Mesorhizobium opportunistum WSM2075: one gene and its partner. The protein of the gene in region 1 binds, or shares a complex with, the protein of each later gene. Links are inferred from orthologs where the notes say so. Each region holds a gene or a part of one and is shown in the gene's direction. Other genes may lie near its edges.

Region 1 (8,147 bases):
TCGCCCGGGCTTTTTTGTGCCAAAAGGAACTTTCCGGGTCCCCATATATTGTTGCAGACTAGATCGTCGCGCGTCCTTTGGACGCGCAAAGGACGTGTGGAATTAGAGTTCGGCGCATGATCCAGTCCGAAAGTCGATTGCGGTTTTCGGGCCATGCGTAAGGCACCCTGGGGACATTAGGTCATGAATATTCTCTTGAAGCGCGTTCTCGATCGCCTGGTTCGCACCGGCAGTCTCAAAGTGACCGGACCGAAGGGCACGACATTCGTGTTCGGCGACGGCAGCGGCGAGCCGGTGCACCTGCACATCAAGACCCGACATGCCGAACGCGCCATCACGTTCGATCCGATGCTGGCGGTGCCTGAATCCTACATGGATGGCGAACTCGACATTCTCGACGGCGGCGTGCTCGGTGTGATGCGAATTGCCTTCCAGAACATGGGCAGCGGCGGCATCGACGCGACCTGGTCGAAAGCCATCGAGGGCCTGCGCCACGCCTTCCGCCGCCTGCAGCAGATCAACACCGCCTCGCGCTCGCGCCGCAACGTGCAGCGGCACTATGATCTGTCAGGCGATCTCTACCGGCTCTTCCTCGACGAGGACATGCAGTATTCCTGCGCCTATTTCGAACAGCCGGACATGACGCTGGACGAGGCGCAGGCCGCCAAGAAGCGCCACATCGCCGCCAAGCTCAGGCTGAAGGCCGGCCAGACGGTGCTCGACATCGGCTCCGGCTGGGGCGGGCTTGGGCTCTATCTCGCCAAGGCTTTCGACGTCGACGTGCAGGGCGTGACGCTGTCGACCGAACAGCATGGCGTGGCCACCGACCGGGCGCACGCGCAGGGGCTGGAAAACCACGTCCATTTCGAGCTGAAGGATTACCGCGAGCTCAACGAGCGTTTCGACCGCATCGTTTCGGTCGGCATGTTCGAACATGTCGGCGTCAACCACTACCGCACCTTCTTCGACAAGTCCGCGACACTGTTGAAGCCCGATGGCGTCATGCTGCTGCACACGATCGGCCGTTCCGGTGTGCCGTGGGCGACCAGCGCCTTCATCCGCAAGTACATTTTCCCGGGCGGCTACATCCCGGCAATGTCGGAGGTGCTGCCGGCGATCGAGAAATCCGGCCTCGTGGTCACCGACGTCGAGATCCTGCGGCTCCACTATGCCGATACGCTGAAGCACTGGGGCCAGCGCTTCGCCGCCAACCGCGACAAGGCCAAGGCGATCTACGACGAACGCTTCTGCCGCATGTGGGAATTCTATCTGGCCGCCTCGGAAGCCGCCTTCCGCTGGCAGGACCTGGTCATCTTCCAGTTCCAGATCACCAAGAAGAACGACACGCTGCCGATGACCCGCGACTATATGGCCAAATGCGAAAAGGCGCTGGAAATGCGCGACCTGGGCCGCCGCGAGGCGGCTCCCGTCGAGAAGCCCGCCAAGCCTGCCCGTCGCCGCAAGGTGGCGGAATAGAAACGGGAACGTTCGTACGCTTTCGCTGTTGGCGCTTGCCTTCGCACGCCCCTGCCCTGAAAAAGGCCTCGTGATCGTCGCGAGGCCTTTTTCATGAGCTATCTCCTTTATGTTGCCGCGGCCCTGGCCGAGATCGCCGGCTGCTTTTCGGTATGGGCATGGTGGCGGCTGGAAAGGTCGCCGCTCTGGCTGGCGCCGGGCTTCGTCTCGCTTGTCCTGTTCGCCTGGCTCCTGGCACTGGTCGACATCAATGCGGCGGGCCGTGCCTATGCCGCCTATGGCGGCATCTACATCACGGCGTCGCTCGCCTGGCTGTGGCTGGTGGAAGGCGTGCGGCCCGACCGCTGGGATCTTGCCGGCGCGGTCCTCTGCATGGCCGGAGCCTCTGTCATCCTGCTCGCACCGCGCGGAGCCTGACCATGGAATTGCCAGCGCCACTTCGCCAAGGGGTCGAGCGCCTGCTTGAAAACGTTCCGCTGGCGACCCTGAAGCAAGCGGCGAAAACGCTTTCAGACCGCTACCGTGCCGAGTTGCGCGATGGCCGCCTGCACATGGCGCAGGATTTGGCCGTGCACGCTTATCTCGCGACGCGGCTGCCAGCGACCTATGCCGCGGTCCGCGCCAGTCTTGGTGTGCTGAATGAAGCCCGGCCGGATTTCACCCCGAAAAGCCTGCTCGATATCGGAGCCGGGCCTGGTACGGTGCTTTGGGCCACGATGGACCTCTGGCCCGACCTCGAACAGGCGGTGCTCCTCGAAGCCAGTGCGGCGGCACGCAAGGTCGGCGAGACGCTCGCCGCCGGCGCAGTCGCTGCCCGGACCCAATGGCTGGCCGGCGACGCCACCATCGACCTCGCCGATCTCGAGCCGGCCGAGCTGGTGACGTGTACCTATGTGCTGGACGAGATCATTCCGGCATCCCTGCCGAAGCTTGTCGACCGGCTTTGGCACCTCACGGCCGACACGCTGCTCGTTGTCGAGCCGGGCACGCCTGCCGGCTGGCAGCGAATCCTGGCGGTGCGCGCGCGGTTGATCGCGGCGGGCGCGCATCTGCTGGCGCCTTGTCCGCATGAGGCGCCTTGCCCGCTCGCCCCGCCCGACTGGTGCCACTTTTCCCGCCGCGTCGCCCGCTCGCGCCTGCACCGGCTGGCCAAGGAGGCGGAAGTGCCGTGGGAAGACGAGAAGTTCATTTTTGTCGCCGCCTCGCGCCAACCGGCCGCCGCGCATGCCGCGCGGGTGCTCGCACCGCCAAAGTCCGGCTCAGGCAAGGTTCTGCTCAAGCTTTGCGGAACGGACGGCAGCGCCGGCGAAAAATTGCTGACCAAACGCGACGGTGATCTGTTCAAGGCGGCACGGCGCCTGGACTGGGGCGATACGCTGGACGAAGGAAGCGCCTGATCGCCAAGATTGTTCTTGATCTGTTCCAAAGACTCGGGTAGGGACTTGCGCCTTTCCGAGTCAATCGGAATCGGGGCTTGGAAGCACTCTCCTGTGGACGGTTCGCCGAGCCTGTGAACAACGGGCATCAAGGCTGGTTGGTCATGCGATGATGCAGAAAGGTCAGCATCGATTCGTCTCGTTCTGATATCGAGAAGCCGGGATCGACATCGGGGATATCATGGCAGAGGCAGCACGAAAATTCGGCGTGGCGGAGCAACCGCTCTATCGCGAATCGCCCAACAACATCGAGGCCGAGCAGGCGCTGCTTGGTGCGATCCTCGTCAACAACGATGCCTTCTATCGTGTCTCCGACTTCCTGAAGTCCGGCCATTTCTACGAACCCCTGCACCGCAAGATCTTCGATGTCGCGGCCGAGCTCATCCGCATGGGCAAGGTGGCGACGCCGATCACCTTGAAGACCTTCCTGCCGGCCGACGAGAAGGTCGGCGACATGACGGTGGCGCAATATGTCGTGCGGCTGGCGGTCGAGGCCGTCACCGTCGTCAACGCCACGGACTATGGCCGCGCCATCTACGATCTGGCCACGCGCCGGGCGTTGATCACCGTCGGCGAGGACATGGTCAACATCGCCTATGACGCGCCGGTCGACATGTCGCCATCCGAGCAGATCGAGGATGCCGAGCGCCGCCTTTTCGAACTGGCCGAAACCGGACGCTACGATGGCGGCTTCGAGAGCTTCACCGACGCGGTCAAGACCGCGGTCGACATGGCCAACGCCGCCTATATGCGCGACGGCCATCTGTCGGGCCTTGCCACCGGCATGCGCGATCTCGACCGCCGCATGGGCGGCCTGCAGGCGTCCGATCTGATCATCATCGCCGGCCGTCCAGGCATGGGCAAGACGTCGCTCGCGACCAACATCGCCTTCAACATCGCCGAGATGTATGAGCCGGCTCAGCAGGCCGATGGCTCGTTCAAGGCGGCCAATGGCGGCGTCGTCGGCTTCTTCTCGCTCGAAATGTCGTCCGAACAGCTCGCCACCCGCATCATTTCCGAACAGACGGAAATCTCCTCCTCGAAGATCCGCCGCGGTGAAATCACCGAAATGGACTTCGAGAAGCTGGTCGCCTGTTCGCAGACCATGCAGAAGATCCCGCTGTTCATCGACCAGACCGGCGGTATCTCGATCGCCCAGCTCTCGGCCCGTGCCCGGCGGCTGAAACGCCAGCGCGGCCTCGACCTGATCGTCATCGACTATATCCAGCTGATGCAGGGTTCGAGCGCCAAGTCTTCGCAGAACCGCGTGCAGGAAATCACCGAGATCACCACCGGCCTGAAGGCACTGGCCAAGGAACTGGCCGTGCCGATCATCGCGCTTTCGCAGCTCTCGCGCCAGGTCGAAAGCCGTGACGACAAGCGCCCGCAACTTTCCGACTTGCGTGAATCCGGTTCGATCGAGCAGGACGCCGACGTCGTGATTTTCGTCTATCGCGAGGAGTATTACCTCAAGAACCGCGAGCCGAAGCTCGGCACGGAGGAATACGTCAAGTGGGAAAACGAGATGAACGAGATGCGCGGCAAGGCCGAGGTGATCGTGGCCAAGCAGCGCCACGGCCCGACAGGCTCTGTCACCCTTGCGTTCCACGGTGAGTTCACCCGCTTCTCCGATCTGGCTGAGGAACATCATATCGCGGAGAGGTTCGAGTGACCTCTTGAGACAGGCCTCGTTCCGTCCCGCCCCCCTCTGTCCTGCCGGCCTGTCTATGGTTTGCACTTTCTACCGACCCGGCGCGACTCCATGGCTAAATCCCGCGTCCAGTTCATCTGCCAGAATTGCGGCTCGGTGCATCAGCGCTGGGCCGGCAAATGCGACGCCTGCGGGGAGTGGAACACGCTGGTCGAGGAAGGCACCTCCGGCGGCATCGGCTCCGGCCCGGCCAACACGCGCAATGCCCGCAAGGGCCGTGCGGTGGTGCTGACCACACTTTCCGGCGACATCGAGGATGCGCCGCGCATCGTGTCGGGCATCGGCGAACTCGATCGCGCCACCGGCGGCGGTTTCGTGCGCGGCTCGGCGCTGCTGGTCGGCGGCGATCCCGGCATCGGCAAATCGACGCTTCTTACCCAGGCTGCCGCGGCACTTGCGTCCCGGGGCCACCGCATCGTCTATGTCTCGGGCGAGGAGGCCGTCGCCCAGATCAGGCTGCGAGCGCAGCGGTTGGGTGTTGCCGACACCGCGGTGGAGTTGGCCGCCGAAACCAATGTCGAGGACATTCTCGCCACGATCGCCGACGGCAAGCGGCCGGATCTGGTCATTCTCGATTCGATCCAGACACTATGGACCGATCTTGCCGATTCCGCGCCTGGCACCGTTACCCAGGTGCGCGCTTCCGCCCAGGCGATGATCCGCTATGCGAAATCGACGGGTGCGGCGATCGTCCTTGTCGGCCATGTCACCAAGGAAGGCCAGATCGCCGGCCCGCGCGTCGTCGAGCATATGGTCGATGGCGTGCTCTATTTCGAGGGCGAAGGCGGCCACCACTACCGCATCCTGCGCACGGTGAAGAACCGCTTTGGACCGACCGACGAGATCGGCGTCTTCGAAATGTCGGACAAGGGCTTGCGCGAGGTCGCCAACCCGTCGGAGCTGTTCTTGGGCGAACGGCATGCGAAATCCCCGGGGGCTGCCGTTTTCGCCGGCATGGAAGGCACCAGGCCGGTCCTGGTCGAGATCCAGGCGCTTGTCGCGCCCTCCTCGCTCGGCACGCCGCGCCGGGCGGTGGTCGGCTGGGATGGCGCGCGGCTGTCGATGATCCTGGCAGTGCTGGAAGCCCATTGCGGCGTGCGCTTCGGCACCCATGACGTCTATCTCAACGTCGCCGGCGGCTACCGCATCAGCGAGCCAGCCGCCGATCTCGCGGTCGCCGCCGCACTGGTTTCCTCACTCACCGGTCTTGCCCTTCCCGCGGATTGCGTCTATTTCGGCGAAATCAGCCTTTCGGGCGCAGTGAGGCCGGTTGCGCATGCGCAGCAGCGCCTCAAGGAAGCCGAAAAGCTGGGTTTTGGTAGCGCGGTTCTGCCCTTGGGCAGCGAGGAACTTGCAGGGGGGATCGGGGCCGGCGCTTTCCAGCCCACCGAGCTTGCCGACCTCGTGGCACGCATAGCCGGCTCACGCCGAAGCCGTGTGGACGACGAAGAATAACGCGGCTCGTCGAGCCGTGAAAAAGAGATCGGAGTGGGGCGAAAGACATGCCGATTACGCTGCTTGACGGAATTCTCGTCGGCTTCACCCTGGTCTCGGCGATGCTCGCCATGGTTCGCGGCTTTTCGCGCGAGGTCCTTTCGGTCGTATCGTGGGCGGCGGCGGCCGCGGCGGCTTTCTTCTTCTACAAGCCGGTCCTGCCCTATCTGAAGCCCTACATCGACAATGAGAAGATCGCCATGGCGGCCTCCGCCGGCGTCGTCTTCGTCATCGCGCTGATCGTCGTTTCGGTCATCACCATGAAGCTCGCCGACTGGATCATCGATTCCCGGATCGGCGCGCTCGACCGCACGCTCGGTTTCCTGTACGGCGCTGCGCGCGGCATACTGGTCGTCGCTGTCGCCTTGCTGTTCTTCAACTGGCTGGCCGGCGCCAAGGCACCGGCCTGGGTGACGGAAGCCAAGTCGCGGCCGCTGCTGGAGCAGATCGGCGCCAAGCTCGAGAGCCTGCTGCCGGAGGATCCGGAAAACGCCATCCTCAAGAAGCTGAATCCGAATCAGCCGGCCGCCGAGACGCCGGCAGCACCGGATGCACCTGCGGCGGACGCGCCTGCCGGCGGCGACGACGCCAATGCGCCAGCGCCCGACGACAACGACGCCGCTCCTGCCGACAACACGGCCAAGCCGGCACCGGCAGCGCCTGCAAACTGACGCCCGAAAGAGGCGTCAGGACCGACGATGGTGTGAACGACTGCACGGCGCGCGTTGCTTTCGACGCGAACCCGCTCTATATGGCGATTTTAGCGGAGCTTAAGATGGCAGACGCAGACGACGTGCTTTCCGCCGAGGCCGACGACCATTTCCATGACGAGTGCGGTGTGTTCGGCATTTTCGGCCGGCAGGACGCAGCGGCCATTGTCACGCTCGGCCTGCATGCGCTGCAGCACCGCGGCCAGGAAGCGGCCGGCATCGTTTCCTACGACGGCACCCAGTTCCATGTCGAACGCCATGTGGGCCTGATCGGCGACACTTTCACCAAACAGCGCGTCATCGACAGCCTGCAAGGCAACCGCGCCATCGGCCATACGCGCTACGCCACAACCGGCGGCGCCGGCATGCGCAACATTCAGCCCTTCTTTGCCGAACTCGCCGATGGCGGTTTCGCGGTCGCCCACAACGGCAATTTGACCAACGCCATGACGGTGCAGCGCGCGCTGCAGAAACAGGGCGCGATCTTCTCCTCCACCTCCGACACCGAAACGCTCCTGCATCTGGTTGCGACCAGCAAGGAGCGCGACCTCAACTCGCGCTTCATCGATGCGGTGCGGCAGGTCGAGGGCGCCTTTTCGCTGGTGGCGATGACCGCCAAGAAGATGATCGGCTGCCGCGACCCGCTCGGCATCAGGCCATTGGTGCTCGGCGATCTCGACGGTGCCTGGATCCTGGCCTCCGAGACCTGCGCGCTCGACATTATCGGCGCGCGTTTCGTGCGCGACCTGAAGCCGGGCGAGATGGTCGTCGTCACCTCCAAGGGCATCGAAAGCCTGTTCCCGTTCGAGCCGCAGAAGACCCGCTTCTGCATCTTCGAATATGTCTATTTCGCTCGGCCGGATTCCTCGGTCGAAGGCCGCAACGTCTATGAGGTGCGCAAGCGCATCGGCGCCGAACTGGCGCAGGAAAATCCGGTCGACGCCGACATCGTCGTGCCGGTGCCGGATTCGGGCACGCCGGCGGCGATCGGCTTCAGCCAGGCGGCCGGCATCCCCTTCGAGCTCGGTATCATCCGCAACCACTATGTCGGCCGCACCTTCATCCAGCCCGGCGATTCGATCCGCCACATGGGCGTCAAGCTGAAGCACAACGCCAACCGCCGCATGATCGAGGGCAAGCGCGTGGTGCTGGTCGACGACAGCATCGTGCGCGGCACCACCAGCCAGAAGATCGTGCAGATGGTGCGCGATGCCGGCGCCAAGGAAGTGCACATGCGCATCGCCTCGCCGCCGACCAGCGCCTCCTGCTTCTACGGTGTCGACACGCCGGAGAAGTCGAAGCTCCTGGCATCGCGCATGT
Region 2 (3,758 bases), 2.8 Mb from region 1 along the record:
CACCGTGCCGGTGATCAGGCAGAGTGGCACCAGCAGCGTCAGATCGAAGGTCAAGAGCTTGACCACGAGCGCAGAGCCGATCTCGGCGCCGCGCACCGCCAATTGGCCCGCGGCACCCGAGACGATGCCGGAACCAGCAAAGGAACCGACCAGCAGGGTGACCGCGGTCGAGCTTTGCAAGGCGATCGCAAGGCCAGTGCCGGCCAGCACCGCCATGATCGGATTGCGCATGGTGGCGCGCAATTTGTGGCGCAGCACATCGCCATAGGCGCGTTCGACGCCGGTCTTGACCATGCGGGTGGCAAACAGCATCAGCGCCACGGCGCCGGCCAGATGCAGAAGGACGACGGAACCGCTCATCGTGGCACCTGCACGCAGGAACGGGCCGCGATGCGGACAGCACGATGGGCAGGGCGGAAAGCTGGGGTACGAATCATGGTCATGGCAGTCACTGATGATAGCAGGGATAATAGCTGGAATATTTTAGCCGGATAATAAAATTTTGTCGATTTCAAGGGCCTACGGGGGCGCGACGGGCCGTGTCGGAAAATGGACGGAGGTGAAATTGGTTGCATTTCCGGGCCCACGGGCGGGACGGCAGTTCGGCCAGCTCCGCCGCGCTTTCGGTGCCTGTCTTTGCGGGGCTGTTCAACTCATCGTTCTAAACTAGCGAATTCATTACATAATTGTAATGCTGGTGTTCAGTTTCAGTTCATCCATTGACCGCTACTCCTCGGGACATCGACAACCCAAGGAGACTTCCCATGAAACGCATTGTCCTTTCCGCGCTTGCTTTCTCGATGTTGGCCGCCACCTCGCTCACCGGCCAAGCCGCGCCGATCAACGCACCGGTCGCGCCGCAGTCGAATTACACCAAGGTCGACTGGCAGAAGCCGACTCACCGGGATGTCAAGAAGCGCGTCATCCAGAAGCGCGTCTTTCAGAAGAAAGTCATCGTGAAGCGGAACAACTGGCGCAATGGCCAGCGATATTCCGGCTGGAGGCAGCACCAGCCGGTTCGCGACTACGGCCGCTACGGCCTGCGCCGCCCGGGTCCCGGCCAGGAATGGATCCGCGCCGGCAACGACTATGTGCTGGTCGGCATCCTCTCCGGCGTCATCTTCGGCGCGCTCGCCGCACACTAAAGCACCCAGCGCTGGACTTGAAGGAAGGCGGCCCGCAACGGCCGCCTTTCTTTTTGCCCTGTGGAAACCGGGTATGGCCCGTATTGGGGGTCGTCGGATTTCGCCGGCATGATTATATGGTGGCGAAACGAGTTCCCTAAATGCGCTTTCCGCCCGCCTTTCTCGACGAGATCCGCGACCGCGTGCCGATTTCACAGGTCATCGGCCAGCGCGTCGCGTGGGACCGCAAGAAAACCAATACGTCGCGCGGCGACTATTGGGCCTGCTGCCCGTTCCATGGCGAGAAGAGCCCATCCTTCCACTGCGAGGACAAGAAGGGGCGCTACCACTGTTTCGGCTGCTCGGTCTCGGGCGACCATTTCAAGTTCCTCACCGAACTCGAGGGACTGAGCTTTCCCGAAGCGGTCGAGAAGATCGCCGACATGGCCGGCGTGCCGATGCCGGTCCGCGACGAACGGGAAGAACAGCGTGAGAAGGAACGCGCCAGCCTGACCGACGTCATGGAGATGGCGACAGCTTTCTTCCAGGAGCGGCTGCAGGGACCGGAAGGCGCAAAAGCCCGCGCCTATCTGCGCGACCGTGGGCTGACGCCGGCGACGCAACATTCGTTCCGGCTCGGCTTCGCCCCTGACAGCCGCAATGCGCTGAAGGAGCATCTCGCCGCAAAAGGCGTGCCGAAGGCGGACATCGAGGCCTGCGGGCTGGTCCGCCACGGCGACGATATCCCGGTCTCCTATGACTGGTTCCGCGACCGCATCATGTTCCCGATCCCGGATTCGCGCGGCAAGATCATCGCCTTCGGCGGCCGCGCGCTCGCCGCCGACGCGGTGGCCAAATACATGAACTCGCCAGACACCGAGCTCTTCCACAAGGGCAATGTGCTCTACAATTTCGCCCGCGCCCGCCAAGCGATGGCAAAGGGGGCGCTCGCCAAAGGCGGCACGGTCATCGCCGTCGAAGGCTATATGGACGTGATCGCGCTGGCGCAGGCCGGCTTCGAGAATGTCGTGGCGCCGCTCGGCACCGCGCTCACCGAAAACCAGCTCGAACTTCTGTGGCGCATGGCGCCGGAACCGATGCTGTGCTTCGACGGCGACAAGGCCGGGCTGAAGGCCGCATGGCGGGCCGCCGATCTCGCGCTGCCATCGGTGCAGGCCGGTCGCTCGGCGCGCTTCGCTCTGCTGCCGGAGGGCAAGGATCCCGACGACCTGGTCAAGGCCGAAGGGCCGGATGCATTCCGCGCGATACTGGCCGACGCGCGGCCGCTGGTCGACCTGTTGTGGATGCGCGAGACGGCGGGCGGCGTCTTCGACACGCCGGAGCGGCGGGCCGAACTCGAGAAGACGCTGCGCGAACTGACCAGCCGCATCCGCGACGAAAGCCTGCGCTATCACTACAGCCAAGAGATGCGCGAGCGGGTGCTGAGTTTCTTCGGCTCCCAGCGCGGTGCCCGACAAAGCCGTCAGGACTGGAAACCCGGGCAGGGCAAGGCGGCCGCACCCGGCGGGCAGTTCGCCAAGGCTGGCAGCGGCCGCATGGCAATCACCGAAAGCCTCGGCCAGTCGGCGCTGGTCAAGCGCGGCGAGGGGATGTCGGTGCGCGAGGCGACGATCATCGTCGCGCTGGTCAACCATCCGCCGCTGATCGACGAGAATTTCGCCCATGTCGAGTTCCTCGACCTTGCCAATGCCGATCTGCAGCGGCTGCATGGTGCCATCCTCGACGCCATGGCGCACGACATGGCCAATGACCGCCATGCCGTGGTGGCGACGATCGAGCGTGCCGGCTGCGCCGAGATATGGGAGCGTGCCGTCGGCCTGATCCGGCGGGCGCGGCAATGGCCGGCGCTGGAGACAGCCGCACTCGATGATGCCCGCGACGCTCTGAACCAGGCGTTGCACTTGCAGCGCAGCGCGCGCACCTTACATAAGGAGTTGAAACAGGCGGAGGCGGCGCTCGAAGCGGATCCCTCGGACGAAAACTTCCGCCATCTGATCGAAATTCAGGCGCAATTCAGGGATGTACAAGCGACGGAAGCGCTGATCGAAGGATTCGGCGTCTCGTCGGGCAGGGCCGGGCGAGCCTAAGTGCAGCTGAGTGCAGGAATGAGAGCGCGGCCATGCCTCCTTAGGGGGCGGGGCGCGCTAAGTCGGGTAATTGATTCGCTTTTTTCATGCGAATCATGCGACAGGCGCTTGACCTTCGGACAGAATGGCGGAATCAGGACGATTCGAAACGTTAACCCGCACCCGCATCGACGGGAATGCAGCGATGTGGGGTACTGGTCACTGGACAGGCAGGCCGCCTGCCACAGATATCAGGGTTAATCTGGACTTAATGCATGTCGCCCAAGAGTGGTCGCCCAAGAGAGGAAACCGGTTTTGGGACAACGGCATGCACCAAACAATAGAGTTGATGCGGTTCGTGGCCCGGTGAAGCACGTTTAGAAAAACGAGCGTATCCGATTTGACTGGTCCGACAGCTTACGCGGCCCCGATGTCCGGCCGCTAGGAGAAGATAAAAACTATGGCGACTAAGGAAAAGGAAGAGGTCGAGACCGAACGCGAAGGCGCCACCGATGGCCCTCTGCTCGACCTTTCCGATGATGCTGTC

The links.
Region 2: the proteins of MESOP_RS25960 (region 1) and dnaG are in contact, whole or in part, in a crystal structure (PDB 2R6A), measured with the Geobacillus stearothermophilus proteins. The link is inferred for Mesorhizobium opportunistum WSM2075 from one-to-one orthologs. Residues at the interface, in WP_033016901.1 of Geobacillus stearothermophilus: Ser13, Glu15, Ala16, Gln18, Glu91, Leu92, Asp94, Ala95, Val96, Pro97, Thr98, Ala99, Ala100, Asn101, Tyr104, Tyr105, Ile108; in WP_049624496.1 of Geobacillus stearothermophilus: Lys456, Leu457, Leu458, Pro459, Ala460, Asn463, Ala464, Leu467, Leu535, Leu536, Ile537, Ala538, Gln544, Glu545, Asp548, Tyr549, His552.

Annotation. Positions count from the first base shown.
Region 1 is NC_015675.1:5,356,222-5,364,368, forward strand. Bases 2,369-5,338 are described here. They hold MESOP_RS25960 (replicative DNA helicase), read left to right. Parts: upstream 2,369-3,093; coding sequence 3,094-4,584; downstream 4,585-5,338. Other genes in these bases: MESOP_RS25955 (small ribosomal subunit Rsm22 family protein), read left to right, coding at 2,369-2,873; radA (DNA repair protein RadA), read left to right, coding at 4,675-5,338. Outside these bases: MESOP_RS25945 (cyclopropane fatty acid synthase), read left to right, coding at 184-1,476; MESOP_RS25950 (YnfA family protein), read left to right, coding at 1,570-1,893; more of MESOP_RS25955, read left to right, coding at 1,896-2,368; more of radA, read left to right, coding at 5,339-6,078; MESOP_RS25970 (CvpA family protein), read left to right, coding at 6,126-6,788; purF (amidophosphoribosyltransferase), read left to right, coding at 6,893-8,147. UniProt on the Escherichia coli protein: The main replicative DNA helicase, it participates in initiation and elongation during chromosome replication. Travels ahead of the DNA replisome, separating dsDNA into templates for DNA synthesis.
Region 2 is NC_015675.1:2,535,989-2,539,746, forward strand. What follows is about bases 874-3,758. They hold dnaG (DNA primase), read left to right. Parts: upstream 874-1,285; coding sequence 1,286-3,232; downstream 3,233-3,758. Other genes in these bases: MESOP_RS12195 (RcnB family protein), read left to right, coding at 874-1,145; rpoD (RNA polymerase sigma factor RpoD), read left to right, coding at 3,672-3,758. Outside these bases: MESOP_RS12190 (Na/Pi cotransporter family protein), read right to left, coding at 1-360; more of MESOP_RS12195, read left to right, coding at 765-873. UniProt on the Escherichia coli protein: RNA polymerase that catalyzes the synthesis of short RNA molecules used as primers for DNA polymerase during DNA replication.